2 linked regions of the Phaeacidiphilus oryzae TH49 genome follow. The protein of the gene in region 1 interacts with the protein of each later gene in a pairwise test. Links are inferred from orthologs where the notes say so. Each region holds a gene or a part of one and is shown in the gene's direction. Other genes may lie near its edges. The genes, in order: nth and aceE.

Region 1 (10,393 bases):
CGATTTTTCACTCCAGTGGGTGATCTCTTAGCCACGCATAGTCCGATCGGACCACGAAGGAATGATGCGTGGGGGGCTGTTGCAACCTGCTCTTCTTCCGTAACGTCCTCAACTGGCAGCGGTGAATATGCCGTTGCCGCCGTGGGGGAGCCTCGATTCGGGAGAGGACGGCGCCAGCATGAGCTGGGTTGACGACTGGAGTGCGCAGGCCGCCTGCCGCACCAGTGATCCGGACGAACTGTTCGTGCAGGGGGCAGCGCAGAATCGCGCCAAGGCGGTGTGCACCGGATGCCCGGTGCGCACGGAGTGCCTGGCCGACGCCCTGGACAACCGCGTGGAGTTCGGCGTCTGGGGAGGGATGACCGAGCGGGAGCGCAGAGCGCTGCTGCGGCGGCGCCCCACCGTGGTCTCGTGGCGCAAGCTGCTGGAGACGGCGCGGAGCGAGTACGAGCGGGGGGCCGGGATCGGTATGGGTGGCGGGCTCGACGTCGGGGACGTCGACGCGGTCGCGGACATGTCCGAGGTGGCCGCGAGCGAGGACTACGCCCGCGCCGGGTGAGTCCGGGCGGTGAGCAGGCGCGCGGCCCGACCGACGCAGGTCGGCGCGAGCGGGTGGATACGCCGCCCGGCGAGCGCTGGCCAGGCGCGGACGGCCCAGCACGGCCCTGCCACCCACGGTCCCGGCAGCACATTCACGGCCGAGACCGCAGCTGACGACGCCCAGAGGCGCCGCCCCCGCAGCTCTGCCCTGCCTCAGCTTTGCCCCGCCTCAGCCCGGTTCCGCTCAGTCCCGTGCCGCTCGGCCCCGGCCCGCCTGCCGTGCCTACCCCGTCCGCCCCGCCTGCTCGGCGAGTCGCTGAGCGATGTCGTGCAGTCCGTCGAGGTCGTGGACGTCCCCCGGCAGCGCCGGCACCTCGGCGACCGGGACGTGCGGGTACATCGACACGAACCGGTCCCGCATGCGCCGCTCCCGGGCGATCACCTGGACATGTTCCGCGTGCAGCCGCAGCAGGCCGGCGGTGAGCAGCTCCGCCTCGGCGGGCGCCCCCGAGACCTCCGAGACCTCCGAGGCCTCCGAGATCTCCGAGATCTCCGAGTCTTCCAAGGCCTCCGAGGCCGCCGAGACCTGCGGTGCCTCCGACGCTGCCGTCGCCTCCGGCGGTTCCGAAGCCTCCGGCGGTTCCGACGCCTCGCCGGCCTCCAGCACCTCGGCCGCCGCCAGTGCCCGCTCCGCGGTCAGCTGCGGGGCCTCGGTGGTGTGCACCCGGTTGAGCACCAGCCCGGCCAGCGGCATGTGGTCCGCGTCCAGCCGGTCGACGAAGTACGCCGCCTCCCGCAGCGCGTCCCGTTCCGGGGCGGCCACCACAAGGAACGCCGTGCCCGGCGCCTGGAGCAGCCGGTAGGTGCGGTCCGCGCGCTCCCGGAAGCCGCCGAACATCGAGTCCATGGCGGCCACAAAGGTCGAGACGTCCTCCAGGACGTTCGCCCCGAGCACCTTGCCGAGGACGCCGAACACCCCGGAGAAGACGCCCATCCCGACGTTGAGGAAGCGCATCGCGCTGCGCCCGCCGACCTTGGCCGGCGCGGCCAGGATCCTGATCAGCCGCCCGTCCAGGAAGGAGCCGAGACGCGCGGGGGCGTCCAGGAAGTCCAGCGCGGACCGGCTCGGCGGGGTGTCCACGACGATCAGGTCCCATTCGTCGGTCGCCCGGAGCTGGCCCAGCTTCTCCATGGCCATGTACTCCTGGGTGCCCGCGAAACCGGCCGAGAGCGACTGGTAGAAGGGGTTCTCCAGGATGGTCCTGGCCCGCTCGGGGTCGGCGTGCGAGAGGACCACCTCGTCGAAGGTCCGCTTCATGTCCAGCATCATCGCGTGGAGGCTGCCGGAGCCCTCGCCGCCGTCCTTGACCAGGCGCGGGGTGTTGTCCAGCTCGCTGAGGCCCATCGACTGGGCCAGCCGCCGGGCCGGGTCGATCGTCAGCACCACCACCCGGCGGCCGCGTTCGGCCGCGCGCAGCCCCAGAGCGGCCGCGGTGGTGGTCTTGCCGACGCCGCCTGAGCCGCAGCAGACGATGATCCGGATCTCCGGGTCGTCCAGCAGCGCGTCCGCGTCCAGCGGATCCGCGTCCAGCGCACCGGCCGCCTCGGCCGCAGCCGACGCCGCCGCCTCAGCCGCCGTCGTCCCCTTCGCCTCCGTAGCCTCGCTCACGCCGCCCTCGCTCACGCCGCCCCCTGTTCGGTGAGTTCGCCCGCCAAGCGGTACAGCCCCCCGAGATCGACCGCCTCGGGGCCCTCGGTCAGCAGCGGAAGCTGGTAGCTCGGCAGTCCGAGGTGGTCCAGCTCGGTGCGCTGCTCGCGCTCCAGCTCCACCCGCGAGGCGTGCGCCCTGCCCTCCGCGAGCAGCGGCCCGACCAGCGCGCGGACCGCCTTCTGCGAGCCCCGCCCGCCGCGTCCCGCGCGTCCTCCGCGCCCGCCGAGCCCGGCTGCCGTCAGCGCCTCGGCGATCTCCGCCTCGTGCCTGGCCTGGTCGCCGTGGACGGAGTCCACCGCGGCCCGGTCCAGCAGCGGGGGCCGGACCATGTTGACGATCACCCCGCCGACCGGCAGCCCGGCCGCCCGCAGCTCGGCCACCCCGTCCACGGTCTCCTGCACCGGCATCTCCTCCAGCAGGGTGACCAGGTGGACGGCGGTCTGAGGGGACTTCAGAACCTTCATCACCGCCTGCGCCTGGGTGTGTATCGGCCCGAACCGGGCCAGCCCGGCCACCTCGGTGTTGACGTTCAGGAACCGCGCGATCCGCCCGGTCGGCGGGGCGTCCATCACCACCGCGTCGTAGTACGGGCGCCCGTCCGGGCCCTTGCGCCGGGCGGCCTCGCAGGCCTTGCCGGTGAGCAGCACGTCCCGCAGCCCGGGGGCGATGGTGGTGGCGAAGTCGATGAACCCGACCTTGCGCAGCGCCTTACCCGCGCGGCCGAGCTTGTAGAACATGTCGAGGTATTCGAGCAACGCCAGCTCGGTGTCGATGGCCAGCGCGTACACCTCCCCCGCACTCCCCCCCGCGCGCTGGCCCGGAGGGGCTACGGCGGCGATCTTCCGCTCCTCGTAGGGCAGCGCGGCGATGCCGAACAGCTCGGCGATGCCCTGTCGGCCCTCGACCTCGATCAGCAGGGTGCGCCGGCCCTCGGCGGCCAGAGCCAGAGCGAGCGCGGCGGCGACCGTGGTCTTGCCGGTGCCGCCCTTCCCGGTCACGACGTGCAGCCGCACGCCCTCCCAGTCGCTCGCCGCCCTGCCGGCCGCCTTGGCGCCCTTGGTGCTCCCGCCGCTTCCAGCCTTCTTGGGGGCAGCCGTCTGCCGGCTCCTCCCGGCCGCTGTCGCCATCCGCGGGGCCCTCCGTCCGTCCGCTCGCTCCTCCCGCGAGGGTAACCAGTCCCGGTGCCGTGCCCGGCACGGTCCGCCCAGCCGGTTAGAGTCTCGCCATGACCAAGTGGGAATACCTCACCGCACCCCTGCTGGTGCACAACACCAAGCAGATCCTGGACAACTTCGGCGCGGACGGGTGGGAGCTCGTCCAGGTCGTGCCCGGGCCCAACAACCCCGAGCAGCTGGTCGCCTACTTCAAGCGGGAGAAGCAGTAATGGCGGGCCGGGTCGAGGCCCGCCTCGCCGAGCTCGGCATCGCCCTGCCGGACGTGGTGCCGCCGGTGGCCGCCTACGTGCCGGCCGTCCGCTCCGGCGAGTACGTCTTCACGGCCGGTCAGCTGCCCATGGTGAGCGGCCAGTTGGGGCTCACCGGCAAGGTCGGCGCCGAGGTCACCGCCGAGGAGGCCAAGGAGCAGGCGCGGATCTGCGCGCTCAACGCGCTGGCCGCGGTCAAGTCCGCGATCGGTGACCTGGACCTGATCGAGCGGGTCGTCAAGGTCACCGGCTTCGTGGCCTCCGCGCAGGACTTCACCGGCCAGCCGGGCGTCGTGAACGGCGCCAGTGAGCTGCTCGGCGAGGTGCTCGGCGAGGCCGGGGTGCACGCCCGTAGCGCGGTCGGCGTGGCGGTCCTGCCGATGGACGCCCCGGTCGAGGTGGAGATCCAGGTCCGGGTCCGGGACTGATCAGGGACTGGCCCGACGGCCGGTCACGACCACAGGTCACGACGGCCGGTCACCACGGCCCCGCCACCCCTTCCGGGGAACAGGCGTGCTGTTGTTCGCTTGATCGGGGCCGTACGATCCCGGCATGGCTGAGAGCGCTGACGGCAGGGGACGGACGGCGGAGAGCACGGCGGACCCGGCGAGGAACGGCGTCCGGCCGCGCACCATGCCGCCGTCCTGGCCGCAGCGGATCCGCGCGCTGCTGGACGGCCGGCTGACGCCGGTCCGCCCGCGCCCCGCCGCCACCGTGGTGCTGCTCCGCGACCGCCCCGGCGGCCCGCAGGTCTACCTCCTCCGCCGGCGCCGTTCGATGGCCTTCGCCGCCGGAATGTACGCCTACCCCGGCGGCTCGGTCGACGTCCGGGACGGCGAGCAGGACCTCCACCGGCACTGGGCGGGCCCGGACGCCGAGGCCTGGGGCGAGCGCCTGGGCTGCCCCCCTGCCGAGGCCCAGGCACTGGTCTGCGCCGCCGTGCGGGAGACCTTCGAGGAGTCCGGGGTGCTGCTGGCCGGCGCCGGCGAGGACTCCGTGCTGGCCGACGTCAGCGGCCCGAGCTGGCGCGCGGACCGGGCCGCGCTGGAGGCGCACCAGCTCTCCTTCGCCGAGTTCCTGGACCGCCGCGGCCTGGTGCTCCGCAGCGACCTGCTGGCGGCCTGGGCCCGCTGGATCACCCCGGAGTTCGAGGAGCGCCGCTTCGACACCTGGTTCTTCACCGCGGTCGTCCCGGCCGGCCAGCGCACCGCCGAGGTGCCCGGCGAGGCCGACCGGGTGGTCTGGCTGCGCCCGGAGGAGGCGCTGGCCGAGTACCGGCGCGGCGCCTACGCCCTGATGCCGCCCCAGCTCAGCACTCTCGGCGAGCTGCGCGGGTACGCCGACGCGGCCGAGGTCACGGCCGCCGCCGGGCGCCGGGAGCTGCTCCCGGTACTCGGCCGGGCCTCGCTGGACGAGGAGGGCCGGATCAGCATCCGGTGGCCGGGACACGCCGAGCTGACGATGAACGAGGGAGCCTGAGAGTATGACCGCCGCCGGCACCGCGCCCGGGACGCCCGCCACCACCGTGGGCGGCCAGGCGACCCCCCGCGCCCTGTGCGTCCTCGCTCCCAACCCGTCCCCGATGACCCTGGACGGCACCAACACCTGGATCCTCGCCGAGCCGGGCTCCGAGGAGGCCGTGGTCGTCGACCCGGGGCCCCTGGACGACGCCCATCTGCGGGCGGTGGCGGCCGAGGTGGAGCGCTCCGGGCGGCGGGTCGTGGAGATCCTCCTCACCCACGGCCATCCGGACCACGCCGAGGGCGCCGCCCGCTTCGCCGAGCTCTCCGGCGCACCGGTGCGCGCCCTCGACCCGGCGCTGCGGCTGGGCGAGGAGGGACTGGGCCACGGGGACGTGCTGGAGGTCGGCGGGCTGGAACTGCGGGTGGTCGCCACCCCCGGCCACACCGGCGACTCGCTCTGCTTCCACCTGCCGGCCGACGACGCGGTGCTCACCGGGGACACCGTGCTGGGGCGGGGCACCACCGTGGTGGCGTATCCGGACGGGCGGCTGGGCGACTACCTGGACTCGCTGCGCCGACTGCACGCGCTGACCTCGGACTCCGGGGTCAGCACGGTGCTGCCGGGGCACGGGCCGGTGCTGGCCGACGCGCTCGGGGCGGTCGAGTACTACCTGGCGCACCGGGCGAACCGGCTGGCGCAGGTCGAGACGGCGGTCGAGGCGGGCTGCCGGTCCGCTCGCGCGGTCGTCGAGCACGTCTACGCCGACGTGGACCGCACGCTGTGGCCCGCGGCCGAACTCTCCGTCCGCGCCCAACTGGACTACCTCGGCGAACACGGCCTGATCTAGCCCACCCCGGGCCGCCCCGGGTGCAGCGCCGCAGGCGCGCATCAGGGGCGCGGGGAACTGCGCGGCCAAGCCGCTGCGGCGCCGCGCTCGGCGACGGCCGAGGAGTTGCCGCCCAGTCCCCGTTTCCGAGGGAACCCCGTTCGCGGCGGGCCGCGCAGCCCCCGCAACCCCCGCAGCCCACGCGGCCCCCGCGCCCCTTGAGCCGTCGCGCAGATCCGCCCCGCGGCGTCAGCGCGAGCGCCGCGCCAGGCGTTCGACGTCGAGGAGGATCACCGCGCGAGCCTCCAAGCGGAGCCAGCCGCGCTGCGCGAAGTCGGCCAGCGCCTTGTTGACGGTCTCGCGGGAGGCGCCGACCAGCTGGGCCAGCTCCTCCTGGGTGAGGTCGTGGACGACGTGGATGCCCTCCTCGGACTGCACGCCGAACCGCCGCGAGAGGTCCAGCAGCGCCTTGGCCACCCGCCCGGGCACGTCCGCGAAGACGAGGTCGGACATCACGTCGTTGGTCCGCCGCAGCCGCCGCGAGATCGCCCGGAGCAGCGCCATCGCGACCTCCGGCCGGGCGCCCAGCCACGGCTGCAGGTCGCCGTGGCCCAGCCCCAGCAGCTTGACCTCGGTCAGCGCGGTCGCCGAGGCGGACCGCGGGCCCGGGTCGAAGAGCGCCAGCTCGCCGATCATGTCGCCGGGGCCGACCACCTGGAGCATGCTCTCCCGACCGTCCGCCGAGGCGCGGTGCAGCTTCACCTTGCCCTCGACGATGACGTACAGCCGGTCGCCCGGGTCGCCCTCGTGGAACAGCGCCTCGCCACGCGGCAGCGTGGTCTCGGTCATGGAGGCGCGCAGCTCGGCCGCCTGCTCGTCGTCCAGTGCCGCGAACAGCGGGGCGCGTCGCAGAACGTCGTCCACTACTCGGTCCTCCTCATCGGCCGGTACCCGGGGAGCCTCCTTCGTACTTCCGGAGGAAGCGATCCGCTCCCCATCATGCACGACCGAGAAACAGTGCGATCAATCACAACAAGTGTGTCCTATGGATTCCCCCACCACGCGCCCGGGTCCCGCATACGGCCGCAGACCCGCCCCTACCCGGTGAAGGAGCGGGCCATCCGGGCTCCCGGGGGCCCGGCAGCGGGGGTCCGGGGCGACTTCCCGCGCGGTGTCGGCGGTGGGCCGTAGGCTGATCGGCATGGCGAAGAGCGGTGGGGCCCGGCTGCCGGAGACGCGGACCGGGCTGGTGCGGCAGGCGCGGCGGATCAATCGGGCGCTGGCGGAGGTCTACCCGTACGCGCATCCGGAGCTGGATTTCGAGGATCCCTTCCAGCTGCTGGTGGCCACCGTGCTGTCGGCGCAGACCACCGACCTGCGGGTGAACCAGACGACCCCGGCGCTCTTCGCGAGGTATCCGACCCCGGAGGACATGGCGGCGGCCGTTCCGGAGGAGCTGGAGGAGCTGATCCGGCCGACCGGGTTCTTCCGGGCGAAGGCCAAGGCGCTCCTCGGCCTGTCGGCGAAGCTCCGGGACGACTTCGGCGGCGAGGTGCCCGGCCGCCTGGAGGACCTGGTCACCCTCCCGGGGGTGGGTCGCAAGACGGCCAATGTGGTGCTCGGCAACGCCTTCGGGGTGCCCGGGATCACCGTGGACACCCACTTCGGGCGGCTGGCCCGGCGGTTCGGCTGGACCGGGTCCGAGGACCCGGTGGTGATCGAGCAGGACGTGGCCGGGCTCTTCCCGAAGTCGGAGTGGACGATGCTCTCGCACCGGCTGATCTTCCACGGCCGCCGGGTCTGCCACTCCCGCAAGCCGGCCTGCGGAGCCTGCCCGATCGCCGAGCTCTGCCCGTCGTACGGGGTCGGCGAGGTCGACGCCGAGAAGGCGCGGAAGCTCCTCAAGTACGAGATGGCCGGCCAGCCGGGGCAGCGGCTGAAGCCGCCGGAGGGTTTCCCGGGGGCGCCCGCGGCGCAGGGATGATCCCGAGGAACCGAGGAACACGGCTGAAAGAGGAACACAGCAGAACAGGGGCGGGGTTCGGTCAGGTGCGGGGAACCGGGCCGGACGGAGACGGAGTGGGGCTGTGAGCGAGCATCAGCAGGCGCCGGAGGTGCCGATCCCGGACTGGCTGGAGCCCGTACGCGAGGCCGCCAGGACGGTGCGTCCCGCCCAGTTGAGCCGGATGCTGCCGCCGGAGACCGGCGGCCGCCGCTCCGCTGTGCTGGTGCTCTTCGGCGAGGGCCCGGACGGCCCTGACCTCCTCTTCATCGAGCGGGCCCGGGCGCTGCGCTCGCACGCCGGTCAGCCGTCCTTCCCTGGCGGCTCGCTGGACCCGGAGGACGGCGATCCCGACGGCGAGGGCCCCGTCCGGGCGGCCCTGCGGGAGGCCGAGGAGGAGACGGGTCTCGACCCCTCGGGGGTGGTGGTCTTCGGCCGGCTGCCGAACCTCTACATCCCGGTGAGTGACTTCGTGGTCACCCCGGTGCTCGGCTGGTGGCGGCGGGAGACCCCGGTCGGGCCGGTCGATCCGGCGGAGGTGGCGGCGGTCTTCCGGGCCTCTGTGACGGAACTCACCGACCCGGCCAACCGCGCCTCGCTGCACCATCCGAGCGGGCTGACCGGTCCGGCCTTCCTCATCGGCGACCACCTCATCTGGGGCTTCACCGCCGGGGTGACGGACCGTCTGTTCCACTACTGCGGCTGGGAGAAGCCGTGGGACTCCTCCCGCCGGATCTCCCTCTCCGAATCGTCCATGAGGTTGGCGCTGCGCGAACGGGACGCGTACCGTCGCCGGTCTGCCGGCGGCTGACGCAGCGCTCGTCCGCGGCCGGGAGGCCGTCCGGGGACGGTCCCGGGAACTGCCGGGGCGCCGGCTGCGTGGCACGGGGGGTAGACCGACGATCCCGGCATGGGAAGGTTGACCGGTGAATGTCCTGGACGTCCTGCTGATCATCGCTGCGCTGGGGTTCGCCGTGTCCGGCTACCGGCAGGGCTTCGTCGTGGGCGTGCTCTCCGTGGTGGGCTTCATAGGCGGCGGCCTGATCGCGGTGCAGTTCCTGCCGCTGCTGCTGAAGCACCTCTCGCCGGGCGCGGTCTCCTCGATCGTCGCCGTGGTGGTGGTCATCGTCTGCGCCTCCATCGGCCAGGCGATCACCACCCACTGGGGCTGGCGGCTGCGCAAGCTGGTCGTCCGCGGGCCGATCCGGCCGCTGGACGGGTTCGGCGGCGCGGTGGTCAACGTCGGCGCGATGCTGCTGGTGGCCTGGCTGATCGGGTCGGCGCTGGCCGGCACCTCGCTGCCGACCGTCTCCAAGCAGGTCCGGGAGTCCCGGATCCTGGCGGGGGTGCAGCAGGCGCTGCCGCCCGGGGCCTCCGAGTGGTTCGGCAACTTCTCCTCGGTGCTGGCCAGGAACGGCTTCCCGCAGGTCTTCAACCCCTTCCAGAACGAGCCGATCACCCAGGTGCAGGCGCCCGACCCGGCGCTGGTGCACAGCGCGGGGGTGCGCCGGGCCAGCGGCTCGATCGTCAAGGTCGAGGGGACGGCGAACAGCTGCGGCAAGATCATCGAGGGCTCCGGCTTCGTCTACTCGCCGCACCGGGTGATCACCAACGCCCATGTCGTCGGCGGGGTGACCAGCCCGACCGTGCAGATCGGCGGGGTGGGCTCGCTCTACCGGGCCAAGGTGGTGCTCTACGACCCCGAGCGGGACATCGCGGTGCTCGACGTCCCCTCGCTGGACGCCCCCTCGCTCTCCTTCGCCGGGCCCGCCAAGACCGACGACTCGGCGATCGTGGCCGGCTTCCCGGAGAACGGCCCCTTCGACGTCCAGCCGGCCCGGGTGCGCGGTGAGATCCAGGCCTCGGGCCCGGACATCTACCACAACCAGACCGTGGTGCGGGACGTCTACTCGCTCTACTCGACGGTCCGCCAGGGCAACTCCGGCGGTCCTCTGCTGACGCCGGACGGGCGGGTCTACGGGGTGGTCTTCGCCAAGTCCCTGGACAGCTCGAACACCGGGTACGCGCTGACCGCCGCCGAGGTCCGCTCGGACGCGGCGGCCGGGGAGAACCGCACCCAGCCGGTGGACACCCAGGGCTGCGCGCTCTAGGCCCGCGGGGCTCGGGCGTCCATGGGACGGCGGCTCGGTGGGCTCGGGCCGCTCGGGGGTGGTCGCGCCCTGGAACCGCCTCGAACCGGAGTGCGAGGTACCGCGCGGCGGACCGGGCAGTGGAGGGAGTGTGAGGGCCGGCCCGCCCCGTCCGGACCGCCGCCCGGCGCGCCAAGATCATGCTGATAGCGTCTGGGTGATCGTGTTCCGGGGAGGCGGGCGGAGGCTTCCGCCGCAGGGGGGTCAGAACCTGATGATGGGTCATTCGCACGCCGTCAGCGGGGCGTTGCTGTTCGTCGCCACCTCGCACTTGGTG
Region 2 (10,945 bases), 1.4 Mb from region 1 along the record:
TGCTCAGGGAGACGTTTCCGCCCTTGGCGAGCGTCACGCTCATCCTGCTCCTCCTTCGGCTCCGCTCGGGTGGTCTGCGACGTCGTGTCCCCGCGCCGCGGTGCCCGCCGTGACGGCGAGCGACGGCACGCACGAAGCAGGCCTCCCCCGCAGGCCGCTCCTCCAGTCCTACGGCACCGCGAGCGCCGGTGGTGCCCGAAGAGCACCTGAATTTCCCTGAACTGAAGGTGCGCGCCCCCCGGCGCGCGCTTCACCACGTGCGCCTATCCGCGCCTCAACTCCCCCGGCGCACACCACTGCCACGCAACGCGGAACGGGCCGCCGGAAGCCGGCGATCGGCATCCGACGACCCGTCAGGGCGCCACCTGGGCAGAGCGGTTCAGGGGATCAAGGGGATCAGACGTCCACCCCGAAGTCGGCGGCGATCCCGCGCAGACCGGTGCGGTACCCCTCCCCGATCGCCCGGAACTTCCACTCCCCGCCGAAGCGGTAGAGCTCGCCGAAGACCACCGCGGTGTCCAGCGCCGCGTCCTCGGAGAGGTCGTAGCGCGCGATCTCCTCCCCGTTCGCCCGGTTGACCACCCTGATGAAGGCGTTCCGCACCTGGCCGAAGTTCTGGCCGCGCTGCTCGCCCTGGTAGACCGAGACCACCACGACGATCCGCTGCACCTCCGGCGGCACCGCCGCCAGATTGACCCGGATCGCCTCGTCGTCGCCCGGCCCGACGCCGTTGCGGTTGTCTCCCGAGTGCTCGACCGACCCGTCCGAACTGGCCCGGTTGTTGTAGAAGACGAAGTCCTCGTCCCGGGCAACCCGGCCCTCCGCGGTGGCCAGGATCGCGCTGGCGTCCAGGTCGAAGCCGGTGCCCGCGGTGGTCCGGACGTCCCACCCCAGTCCGACGTCGACCGCGGTCAGCCCGGGCGCCTCCTTCGACAGCGAGACGGTGCCGCCCTTGTTGAGGCTCACCACCACGAGAGCTACCTACCCCTTCGGCCGGGAACGGTGACGGTCCTTCAGCACCCGCAGGTCAGCCGGCCGATCAGAGGGCCGACAGCGCCTTCAGGTACTCCTGCTGGTCACGGGCGTCCGGCAGGCCGTTCACCACGGTCCAGCGCACGACGCCCTGCTTGTCGATGACGAAGGTCCCGCGCACCGCGCAGCCCTTCTCCTCGTCGAAGACGCCGTAGGCCCGGGAAGCGGCTCCATGCGGCCAGAAGTCCGAGAGCAGCGGGTACTCCAGGCCCTCCTTCTCGGCGAACACCCGCAGGCTGAACGGGCTGTCGTTGCTGACCGCCAGGATCTGCACGTCGTCGTTCTGGAACTGCGGCAGCTCGCGCTCCAGGGAGCAGAGCTCACCGGTGCAGACGCCGGTGAAGGCGAACGGGTAGAACACCAGGACGACGTTCTTGCTGCCCCGGAAGTCGGAGAGCTTCACCAGCTCGCCGTGCTGGTTCTTCAGCTCGAAGTCCGGAGCCTCGGTACCGATCTCGACCGCCATAGCGATTCGCCCTCCAAGTCGGAGACTGTAGAAGTCCGTCGAAGAGGCGCCCACTCGGACGCCCCGCCCAGTGTCCCATCCGGAAGATCCGCAGCGGACAATGGATCCCATGTACGACCATCCGCGCGGCCCGCGGGGCGCTGCCTCCCATCCCCAGGACGAGCTGCGCGGCCGGGTACTGCGCGCCTGGGACGCCTTCCTCGCCGGGCTCGGCGAGGCCCCCGAGCCGACCCCCGCGCTGGCCGCCCTGGGCGACTGGCCCGAGGACCGCTTCCTGGCCCGCCTGCTGACCGAGGCGCGGTCCGCCGCGGAGGGCCCCGCCCACGGCCTCGCCGCCCCAGGAGCCGCCCCAGGAGCCGCCCCCGGCCCGCCCGACGAAGGAGCCGCCCGCACAGCTGCCCGCGGACCCGTCGCCGAAGGCCCCGCCCAGGTCCCGTCACCCCCGGCCCCCCACGGCGCGGTCGCCGCCGCCGAGCCGCGGCGGCTGCCGCCGCCCTCCGCCGCCGACCTGCGGTCCGCCCTGCGGCGGGCCCGGGACACCACCGCCGAGGTGCTCGACCGGCTGGCCCGTCCCGAGTCGGCGGCGCTGGCCGCGGCCCGGACGGGCTCCGCGTACGGCCCCCTCCCCCTCCTCACCCAGGTGCACGCGATCCCCTTCCAGCTCGCCCTGGCGCTGCCGCGGACCGCGACCGCCGGGGAGCCGCTGCAGGACGCCGCCTGCGCGGCGCTCCTCGACGTCCTCGGCGCCCTGGCCTTCCGGCGCGGCCTGCGGGCCACCGCGGCGGCGCACACCACCGACGGCCGCGGCTGGTGGTTCCGCGCCGACGGCGAGGGCTGGACCCTGGCGCCGGCGCCCGGCGGCGACCTGCCGGGGCCGGAGGCGCGCACGGAGGTCCTGCTGGGCGTGGCCGCGGGCCGCTGCTCCGTCCCCACCCTGCTGGCCCGCCGCGAGCTCCGCCTCCGCCGGATCCCGCAGCTGCTCGCCCTGACCCCGCTGCTGGACGACCTCCCGGTCAGCATCCCGCTCCCCCGGGCGGTGACCGGCCTGCTGGGCAGGCTCGCCTTCTAGCGCCGCCTGACCCACGCTGAGCGGCCGTTCCGGAGCCGCGCGCCCGCCCCCATGACGAAGCCGCACCCGGCAAGGGCTTCCGGGGAGATCCGGAGTCCCTTGCCGAGTGCGGCGGAGTTCACGGCCGGGCGCGCGGTTCCCCGCGGCCCGTGACGGCGCTTCGCGCCATCGGGCCCGGGGCGGCGGCCCCGGGAAGCGTTACTTCTTCGACGACTTGGGGGAGGCCAGCCTGCTGGCTACCCAGTCCTTGCCGACCGTCAGAGTCGACGTCTGCGAAAGGCCTGCGGTCTTCGCGGCATCGGCGATGTCCTGCGGCTCCACATGCCCGGGCCGGCCGGTCTTCGGCGTCAGCAGCCACACCAGGCCGCCCTCGGCCAGATACTCCAGGGCATCGACGAGGGTGTCCGTCAGATCGCCGTCCTCTTCATCGTCTCGGTACCACAGCAGCACCGCGTCAGCGACGTCGCCGTACTCCTCGTCGACGAGCTCGGTGTTCAGCAGTTCCTCGACCGCCTCGCGGAACTCCTGATCGGAGTCCTCGTCGTAACCGAGCTCCTGGACCACCTGTCCCGGCTCAAGGCCCAGCCGACGTGCGGTCTTGAGCCTGTCCTCCGCGGGGTCCGCGGTCGCGCTCACGGGTATGACCTCCTGTATCCGTCCCGGCCTTCCCGGCCGGGGTTGTGGGCGTAGTCCACACGGGCGGGGCGGTTCGCGCAAGTACCCAGGTCGCGCCGTCGCCCGAACGTTGACGTCTGATTGCTGGACACGCCGTAGAGCGTGACACACCTCACTGCCCTTTGTCCTCATTTAGACGCTTCCCGACCGCCTCTGCCCACGGGGGAGCAAGAGGACGGTGTGACGGTCGCCCACCGCGGGCGCCGAGAACTCCACGCCGCGTTCACTCGCCGCGAACCGCAGGTCCTCGTGGCCCCTTCCCGCCCAGGGGGAGAACAGGCGTACAGTCTCGGGGTGGCCCACCAAACCATCGCCACCCACCACCGGTCGGTTTGATCGATAATCGGTTACCGATGAGTAGAGATGACGGATCTCCGACCGCGGTACACGATGGAGGCGGCGCGACCCATCTCTACGACCGACAGTGAAGGAACAGCGTGGCTTCCGGATCCGATCGCAACCCGATCATGATTGGCGGCCTGCCCAGCCAGGTCCCGGACTTCGATCCCGAGGAGACCGGCGAGTGGCTTGACTCGCTCGACGCCGCCATCGACGAGCGCGGCCGCGAGCGTGCCCGCTACCTGATGCTCCGCCTGATCGAGCATGCCCGCGCCAAGCGCGTGGCCGTGCCCGAGATGCGCAGCACGGACTACGTCAACACCATCGCGACCAAGGACGAGCCGTTCTTCCCCGGCAACGAGGAGATCGAGCGCAAGATCCTGAACGCGACCCGGTGGAACGCGGCCGTGATGGTGTCCCGCGCCCAGCGCCCCGGCATCGGGGTCGGCGGCCACATCGCGACCTTCGCCTCCTCCGCGTCCCTCTACGACGTGGGCTTCAACTACTTCTTCCGGGGCAAGGACGCCGAGGGTGAGTCCGGCGACCAGGTCTACTTCCAGGGCCACGCCTCCCCCGGCATCTACGCCCGGGCCTTCCTTCTGGACCGGCTCAGCGAGCAGCAGCTGGACGGCTTCCGCCAGGAGAAGTCGAAGGCGCCGAACGCCCTCTCCAGTTACCCCCACCCGCGCTCGATGCCGGACTTCTGGGAGTTCCCGACCGTCTCCATGGGCCTCGGCCCGCTCGGCGCGATCTACCAGGCCCGGATGAACCGGTACATGACCGACCGGGGCATCAAGGACCTCACGGACTCGCACGTCTGGGCCTACCTCGGCGACGGCGAGATGGACGAGGTCGAGTCGCTCGGCCAGCTGACCATCGCCGCCCGGGAGAACCTGGACAACCTGACCTTCGTGGTCAACTGCAACCTCCAGCGTCTGGACGGCCCGGTCCGCGGCAACGGCAAGATCATGCAGGAGCTGGAGTCGGTCTTCCGCGGCGCCGGCTGGAACGTCATCAAGCTGGTCTGGGACCGCACCTGGGACCCGCTGCTGGCGCAGGACCGGGACGGCGTCCTGGTCGAGAAGCTGAACAAGACCCCGGACGGCCAGTTCCAGACGTACGCGACCGAGTCCGGCGAGTACATCCGGGAGAACTTCTTCGGCAGCGACCTGCGGCTGCGGAAGATGGTCGAGGGCCTGACCGACCAGCAGATCCAGCACCTGGGTCGCGGCGGCCACGACCACCGCAAGATCTACGCCGCGATGAAGGCGGCCCGCGAGCACAAGGGCCAGCCGACGGTGATCCTCGCCCAGACCGTCAAGGGCTGGACGCTCGGCCCCAACTTCGAGGGCCGCAACGCGACCCACCAGATGAAGAAGCTGACCGTCGAGGACCTCAAGCGGTTCCGCGACCGTCTGCACCTGCCGATCGCCGACAAGGACCTCGAGAGCGGCCTGCCCCCGTACTTCCACCCGGGCCGGAACTCCGAGGAGATCCAGTACATGCACGACCGCCGGCGGGAGCTCGGCGGCTTCGTGCCGACCCGCAAGGTCCGCAGCAAGCCGCTGGAGCTGCCCGGCGACGACGCCTACAAGGCGCTGAAGAAGGGCTCGGGCAACCAGCAGATCGCCACCACGATGGCGTTCGTCCGGCTGCTCAAGGACCTGATGCGGGACAAGAACATCGGCAAGCGCTTCGTGCCGATCGCGCCCGACGAGTACCGCACCTTCGGCATGGACTCGCTCTTCCCCTCGGCGAAGATCTACTCGCCGCAGGGCCAGACCTACGAGTCGGTCGACCGCGAGCTGCTGCTGGCGTACAAGGAGTCGACCACCGGGCAGATGCTGCACGACGGCATCTCCGAGGCCGGCTGCACCGCTTCGGCGATCGCCGCGGGCTCCGCGTACGCGACCCACGGCGAGCCGCTGATCCCGGTCTACGTCTTCTACTCGATGTTCGGGTTCCAGCGCACCGGCGACCAGTTCTGGCAGATGGCCGACCAGTTGGTGCGCGGTTTCGTCCTGGGCGCGACCGCCGGCCGGACCACGCTCACGGGTGAGGGCCTGCAGCACGCCGACGGCCACTCGCAGCTGCTGGCCTCGACCAACCCGGCGGCCGTGGCCTACGACCCGGCCTTCGGCTTCGAGATCGCGCACATCGTCCAGGACGGCATGCGGCGGATGTACGGCTCCTCGCCGGAGCACCCCCACGGCGAGGACGTCTTCTACTACCTCACCGTCTACAACGAGCCGATCAAGATGCCGGCCGAGCCGGAGAACGTGGACGTCGAGGGCATCCTCAAGGGCGTCTACAAGTACCGGCCGGGCACCGAGGGCGAGATCCCGGCGCAGATCCTCGCCTCCGGCGTGGGGATGGGCTGGGCCCTGGAGGCCCAGGAGATCCTGGCCCGCGACTGGAACGTGAAGGCCGACGTCTGGTCCGCCACCTCGTGGAACGAGCTCCGCCGGGACGCGGTGGCCTGCGAGGAGCACAACCTCCTCCACCCGGAGGAGGAGCAGCGCGTCCCGTACGTGACCCGCAAGCTCTCCGGCTCCGAGGGCCCGTTCGTGGCCGTCTCGGACTGGATGCGGGCGGTCCCGGACCAGATCTCGCGCTGGGTGCCGGGCCCCTGGCAGTCGCTGGGCGCGGACGGCTTCGGCTTCGCGGACACCCGCGGCGCCGCCCGCCGGTTCTTCCACATCGACGCCGAGTCGGTGGTCGTGGGCGTGCTGACCGAGCTGGCGAAGCAGGGCAAGGTGGACCGCTCGGTGCTGAAGGCCGCGATCGACCGGTACCAGCTGCTGGACGTCGCGGCGGCGGACCCGGGGGCGGCCGGCGGCGACGCCTGACGCTGCCACCCGATCGACGTCTGAGTGACGTCTGATCGACGTACGGTGCCCGGTGGGTGACGGATCGTCACCCACCGGGCACCGGTGTTTTTACCGGGCCTTTGTTCGAGCCGGTGCGCGCGGGAGTTCCCGTGAAGAGTTGTGAACCGGCGGGGTTCGCCGGCGGAACCGCGCCCTAGATTTGACGGCACATCAACAACATCGGTTCCCCGGACGGCGCGAACCCGCCACCTCCGGAACCGGTGCAAAGGCCTGAAGGAGCAGTCGATGCCGGCGAACCCCCGTCGCACCACCGCACTGTCCGCCGCGATCCTCGCGGTGCTCGGCGCAGCCGCACCCGCGGCAGCCGTCGCCGCCCCCGCGGCAGCCGCCCTGAACGCCCCCGCCCAGAGCCTGGCCGCCCATGTGACGGACCCCCACGGGCGAATACTCAACTCCTCGAGCTCCAACTGGGCCGGCTACGCGGCCACCGGCTCCAAGTTCACCAGCATCACCGCCAGCTGGACCCAGCCGTCGGTGAGCTGCGGCAGCTCGACCACGTACTCCAGCTTCTGGGTGGGCCTGGACGGCGACGGCAGCAACTCGGTGGAGCAGACCGGCACGGAGGCCGACTGCTCGGGCGGCAGCCCGGTCTACTCGTCCTGGTACGAGATGTACCCGAAGTACCCGGTGAACTTCTCCAACACGGTCAGGCCGGGCGACAAGTTCACCGCCACCGTGACCACCAACGGCAGCGGCTCCTTCACCCTCACCCTGGCCAACAACACCGAGGGCTGGACCAAGACCGTCAACGCGACCCTGAAGAGCGCCGCCCTGGCCTCGGCCGAGGTGATCGCGGAGGCGCCGTCCAGCTCCAGCGGGGTGCTGCCGCTCTCCAACTTCGGCACCGTGAACTTCAGCGGCTCCAAGGCCAACGGCCAGAGCATCGGCAACTTCTCCCCGGACCAGATCAACATGGCCTCCGGCTCCACCACCAAGGCCACCACCTCGTCCCTGAGCAGCGGCACCGCCTTCTCGGTGACCTGGAAGCACAGCTGACGGCGAGGGGCGGACGCCCGGATCGGCCCGATCCGTCCGGAAGGCGCCGAGCCACTTGAGCCGAGCACCTGTCCGCCCACTGATCCCCCTCCTACCTTGACGGGCAACGGCACCACGCGACCGTCCAGGGAAAGAGGGGGATTCCCTTTGCCCGCACGCCGATTCACCAAGCAGACGAAACGCCGGGCGCTCGCCGCCGGCTGTGCCGCGGTGGCCGCGATGGCCACCGCGGCCGCAGGCGCAGCCGTCCCGACCGGTTCCGCCGGGGCCGCGGCGAAGGCCGCCGACGCGGCCTCCCGCCAGGTCCGCCTCCACCGGGCCGCCTCCGCGACCAGCACCAACTGGGCCGGCTACACCGCCTCCGGCGGCGGCTGGACCCAGGTCTCGGCGGGCTGGCGCCAGCCCGCGGCGCGCTGCTCGGCGGGGGACGGGGTCTCCTCCTTCTGGGTCGGCCTGGACGGGGTGTCCAGCGGCACGGTCGAGCAGATCGGCACCGACACGGACTGCGCCGCCGGCCTGCCGTCCGTCTACGGCTGGTACGAGCTCTACCCCGGCCCCCCGGTCGACTTCGCCGCGCCGGTGCGGGCCGGGGACCACATGTGGGCCTCGGTCACCGCGGGCGCGGGCCGCTCGTTCACCCTGCGGCTGGTGGACATCACCCGCGGCTGGAGCCGGACCGAGCACCGCCGGCTGGGCGCCGCGCGGCTCTCCTCGGCCGAGGTGATCGCGGAGGCGCCGTCCAGCTCCTCGGGCAGCGTGCAGCCGCTGGCCGACTTCGGCGCGGTGACCTTCCTCGGCGCCACCGCCGACGGGCGGTCGCTCGGCTCCGCCGGACCGCAGCGGCTGACCATGGCCTCCCGCGGGGGGACGGTCAAGGCGCGGACCTCGCCGCTGGACGGGGGGCGGCAGTTCACCGTCACCTGGTACCACCACTGATCAGGACCCCCTACCCGGGTACCAGCGGGCCGCGCCAGAATGACCGCCCCGGTACGACGCCCCCGCGGCGGCCGTCGACCTACCGTCCGCGGCATGAACGAGAACACGACCGTCCGACGTCCGATCACCCACGGCAGCGCCACGACCCGCAGCACGCCGACCCGCAGCACGCCGACCCACAGCGCGGGGATCCACAGCGGGCCCGCCGGCCCGGTCCGCCGGGCGCTGCGGCTGACCCGCTTCGGCTTCACCGCCCTCCCCCGGGATGCCGGGGCGCTGCTCCTCGGCCTGGCCGGAGCGCGGCGCCGGGCCGCGCGCCTGGCGCTTGGCCGGTCCGGTCCGCCCCCCGCCGGGCGCCCGCAGCCGGTCCGGTACGCGCTGGCCGTACTGCCGCTCTCCCTCCTCGCCTTCGTCTCCGCCGGCCTCTGCGTCTACGGAATCGGCGCCGGCTGGCTCTATCCGCTGCGGCCGGACGCGTTCCCCTCGATCGGCCATATGTTCAGCGCCGACCCGCGGATGCGGGACTCCTGGGGCGGACCCACCCTGTTCGGCGCCTGGATGGTGCACGCCGGGATCGTGGTCGCCTTCCAGGCCGCCGCGCTGCCGCTGTTCGCCGCCCACCGGCGGCTGCGGAGCCGAATAGCAGCCCGTCGGCTGACCGCCGCGCCCTGACCGGGGGCCGACGCACTTAGGCTGGGCGCGGGATGACGACACATCAGGAGAGCGGAGGCCTGCTGCGCGCGCTACCGCACGCCCTCGCCTGGCTCCTCGCGCTGGTGCTGGTGCCCACCCAGCAGATCTATCTGCAGCAGGACTTCGGCCTGCCGGCCGCCGCGGCCTGGGTGCTCTCGGTGCTGCAGGCCTCCGCGCTGCCGGTGGCCGCCCGCCGGGCGCTACCGGGCTGGGTCTGGGCGGCCGCGACGGACCTGGCCGCGGCCCTCACCGTGCTGGGCACCGGCCGGCGCGACGTCTTCCCCTGGCCATGGGCGGCGCCCGCCCTGATCGGCTACCTCTTCGTGCTGCTGACGGTGGGGCTGCGGGAGTCCCGCCGGACCGCGGCCGCGGTCTGGGCGGCCACCGCGCTCCTCGGCTTCGGAGTGAGCGCCGCCGTGCCCCGGCAGCACGGCTTCGGCGACAGCCTGATCGTGCTGTTCCTCGGCGGGGTGGTGCTGGTGGCCGGCTACGCGGTCCGGGAGCGGGGGCAGACCCAGCGCCGGCTGGTCGAGCAGGAGCGGATCAGCGAGGCCGAGCGGGCCCGGCGGATGCTGCTGGAGGAGCGCGCCCGGATCGCCCGCGAACTCCACGACGTGGTGGCGCACCATATGTCGGTGATCGCGGTGCAGGCGGACAGCGCCCCGTACCGGATCACCGGGCTGCCGGAGGCGGCCACCGAGGAGTTCGCCTCGATCGGCGGCGCGGCCCGCGAGTCGCTGACCGAGCTGCGCCGGCTGCTCGGGGTGCTGCGCAGCGAGGACGCGGCGGTGGAGCGGGCCCCGCAGCCGGGGGTGGAGGAGCTCCCGCGCCTGGTCGCGGCGACCGGGCGGGCCGGGCTCCCGGTCGGGCTGGAGGTGGCCGAGGGGCTCGGCGAGCCCGGCGCCCTCCCCCGCGCGGTGGACCTCTCCGCGTACCGGATCGTCCAGGAGGCGCTGAGCAATGTGGTGCGCCATGCGCCGGGGGCGCCCACCCGGGTGCGGCTGGAGCGGGCGGAGGGGGCCCGGACGGGGGCGCCGAGGGAGGCGCGGTGCTGCGGGTGTCGGTGTGCAATGATCCGGCTCCCGACGGCCGCGGGCGCTCCCCGGTGGAGGCCTCGGGACCGGATCGGCCCGGCCACGGCCTGACGGGGATGCGCGAGCGGGTCTCCGCCCTGGGCGGCAGGCTGACCGCGGGCGCCCTCCCGGAGGGCGGTTTCCACGTGATCGCCGTACTGCCGTTCGCCGTACCGCCGTGCGGCGGCGGCGCCCCACCGGAGGAAGGGTCCCGACCGGAATGACCACCAGGGTCGTGATCGCCGACGACCAGGCGATGGTGCGGGCCGGCTTCGCCGCCCTGCTGAACGCACAGCCGGACATCGACGTGGTCGGCGAGGCGCCGGACGGCCGGGCCGCGGTCGAGGTCTGCGGCGCCACCCACCCCGACGTGGTGCTGATGGACGTCCGGATGCCCGAGCTGGACGGGCTGGAGGCGGCCCGGCTCCTGCTGGACGCGCAGGCGGCGGCGGCCCTGACCGCCCACCGCTGCAAGGTGCTGATGCTGACCACCTTCGACATCGACGACTACGTCTACGAGGCGCTGCGCGTGGGCGCCAGCGGCTTCCTGCTGAAGGACGCCCCGCCGGCGGACCTGATCTCCGCGGTCCGGATCGTGGCCGCCGGCGACGCGCTGCTGGCCCCGTCGGTGACCCGCCGGCTGATCGCGGACTTCGTCCGCAGCCGGCCGGCCGGGGCCGCGGCCCCCTCGGCCGCGGCCCTCCGGCTGCCGGCGCTGACCGCGCGGGAACGGGAGGTGCTGGTGCTGGTCGCCCGCGGGCTGTCCAACACGGAG

What was found.
Region 2: the proteins of nth (region 1) and aceE interact in binary tests that used the Escherichia coli proteins (3 or more experiments, as listed by UniProt). The link is inferred for Phaeacidiphilus oryzae TH49 from one-to-one orthologs.

Annotation. Positions count from the first base shown.
Region 1 is NZ_JQMQ01000005.1:3,792,270-3,802,662, forward strand. The notes cover bases 6,311-9,056. They hold nth (endonuclease III), read left to right. Parts: upstream 6,311-7,165; coding sequence 7,166-7,948; downstream 7,949-9,056. Other genes in these bases: BS73_RS20645 (Crp/Fnr family transcriptional regulator), read right to left, coding at 6,311-6,888; BS73_RS20655 (NUDIX hydrolase), read left to right, coding at 8,052-8,777; BS73_RS20660 (MarP family serine protease), read left to right, coding at 8,893-9,056. Also shown: BS73_RS20615 (WhiB family transcriptional regulator), read left to right, coding at 179-559; BS73_RS20620 (ArsA family ATPase), read right to left, coding at 824-2,131; BS73_RS20625 (ArsA-related P-loop ATPase), read right to left, coding at 2,221-3,378; BS73_RS36410 (DUF4177 domain-containing protein), read left to right, coding at 3,477-3,635; BS73_RS20630 (RidA family protein), read left to right, coding at 3,635-4,102; BS73_RS20635 (NUDIX hydrolase), read left to right, coding at 4,308-5,153; BS73_RS20640 (MBL fold metallo-hydrolase), read left to right, coding at 5,158-5,985; more of BS73_RS20645, read right to left, coding at 6,214-6,310; more of BS73_RS20660, read left to right, coding at 9,057-10,077; BS73_RS20665 (metal-dependent hydrolase), read left to right, coding at 10,331-10,393. UniProt on the Escherichia coli protein: DNA repair enzyme that has both DNA N-glycosylase activity and AP-lyase activity. The DNA N-glycosylase activity releases various damaged pyrimidines from DNA by cleaving the N-glycosidic bond, leaving an AP (apurinic/apyrimidinic) site.
Region 2 is NZ_JQMQ01000005.1:5,163,965-5,174,909, reverse strand. The notes cover bases 3,333-6,630. They hold aceE (pyruvate dehydrogenase (acetyl-transferring), homodimeric type), read left to right. Parts: upstream 3,333-3,679; coding sequence 3,680-6,430; downstream 6,431-6,630. Outside these bases: BS73_RS26585 (TerD family protein), read right to left, coding at 1-43; BS73_RS26580 (TerD family protein), read right to left, coding at 397-972; BS73_RS26575 (peroxiredoxin), read right to left, coding at 1,040-1,498; BS73_RS26570 (hypothetical protein), read left to right, coding at 1,608-2,567; BS73_RS26565 (DUF3052 domain-containing protein), read right to left, coding at 2,766-3,203; BS73_RS26550 (G1 family glutamic endopeptidase), read left to right, coding at 6,698-7,468; BS73_RS26545 (G1 family glutamic endopeptidase), read left to right, coding at 7,616-8,404; BS73_RS26540 (hypothetical protein), read left to right, coding at 8,498-9,076; BS73_RS26535 (sensor histidine kinase), read left to right, coding at 9,109-10,242; BS73_RS39945 (ATP-binding protein), read left to right, coding at 10,248-10,394; BS73_RS26530 (response regulator), read left to right, coding at 10,391-10,945. UniProt on the Escherichia coli protein: Component of the pyruvate dehydrogenase (PDH) complex, that catalyzes the overall conversion of pyruvate to acetyl-CoA and CO(2).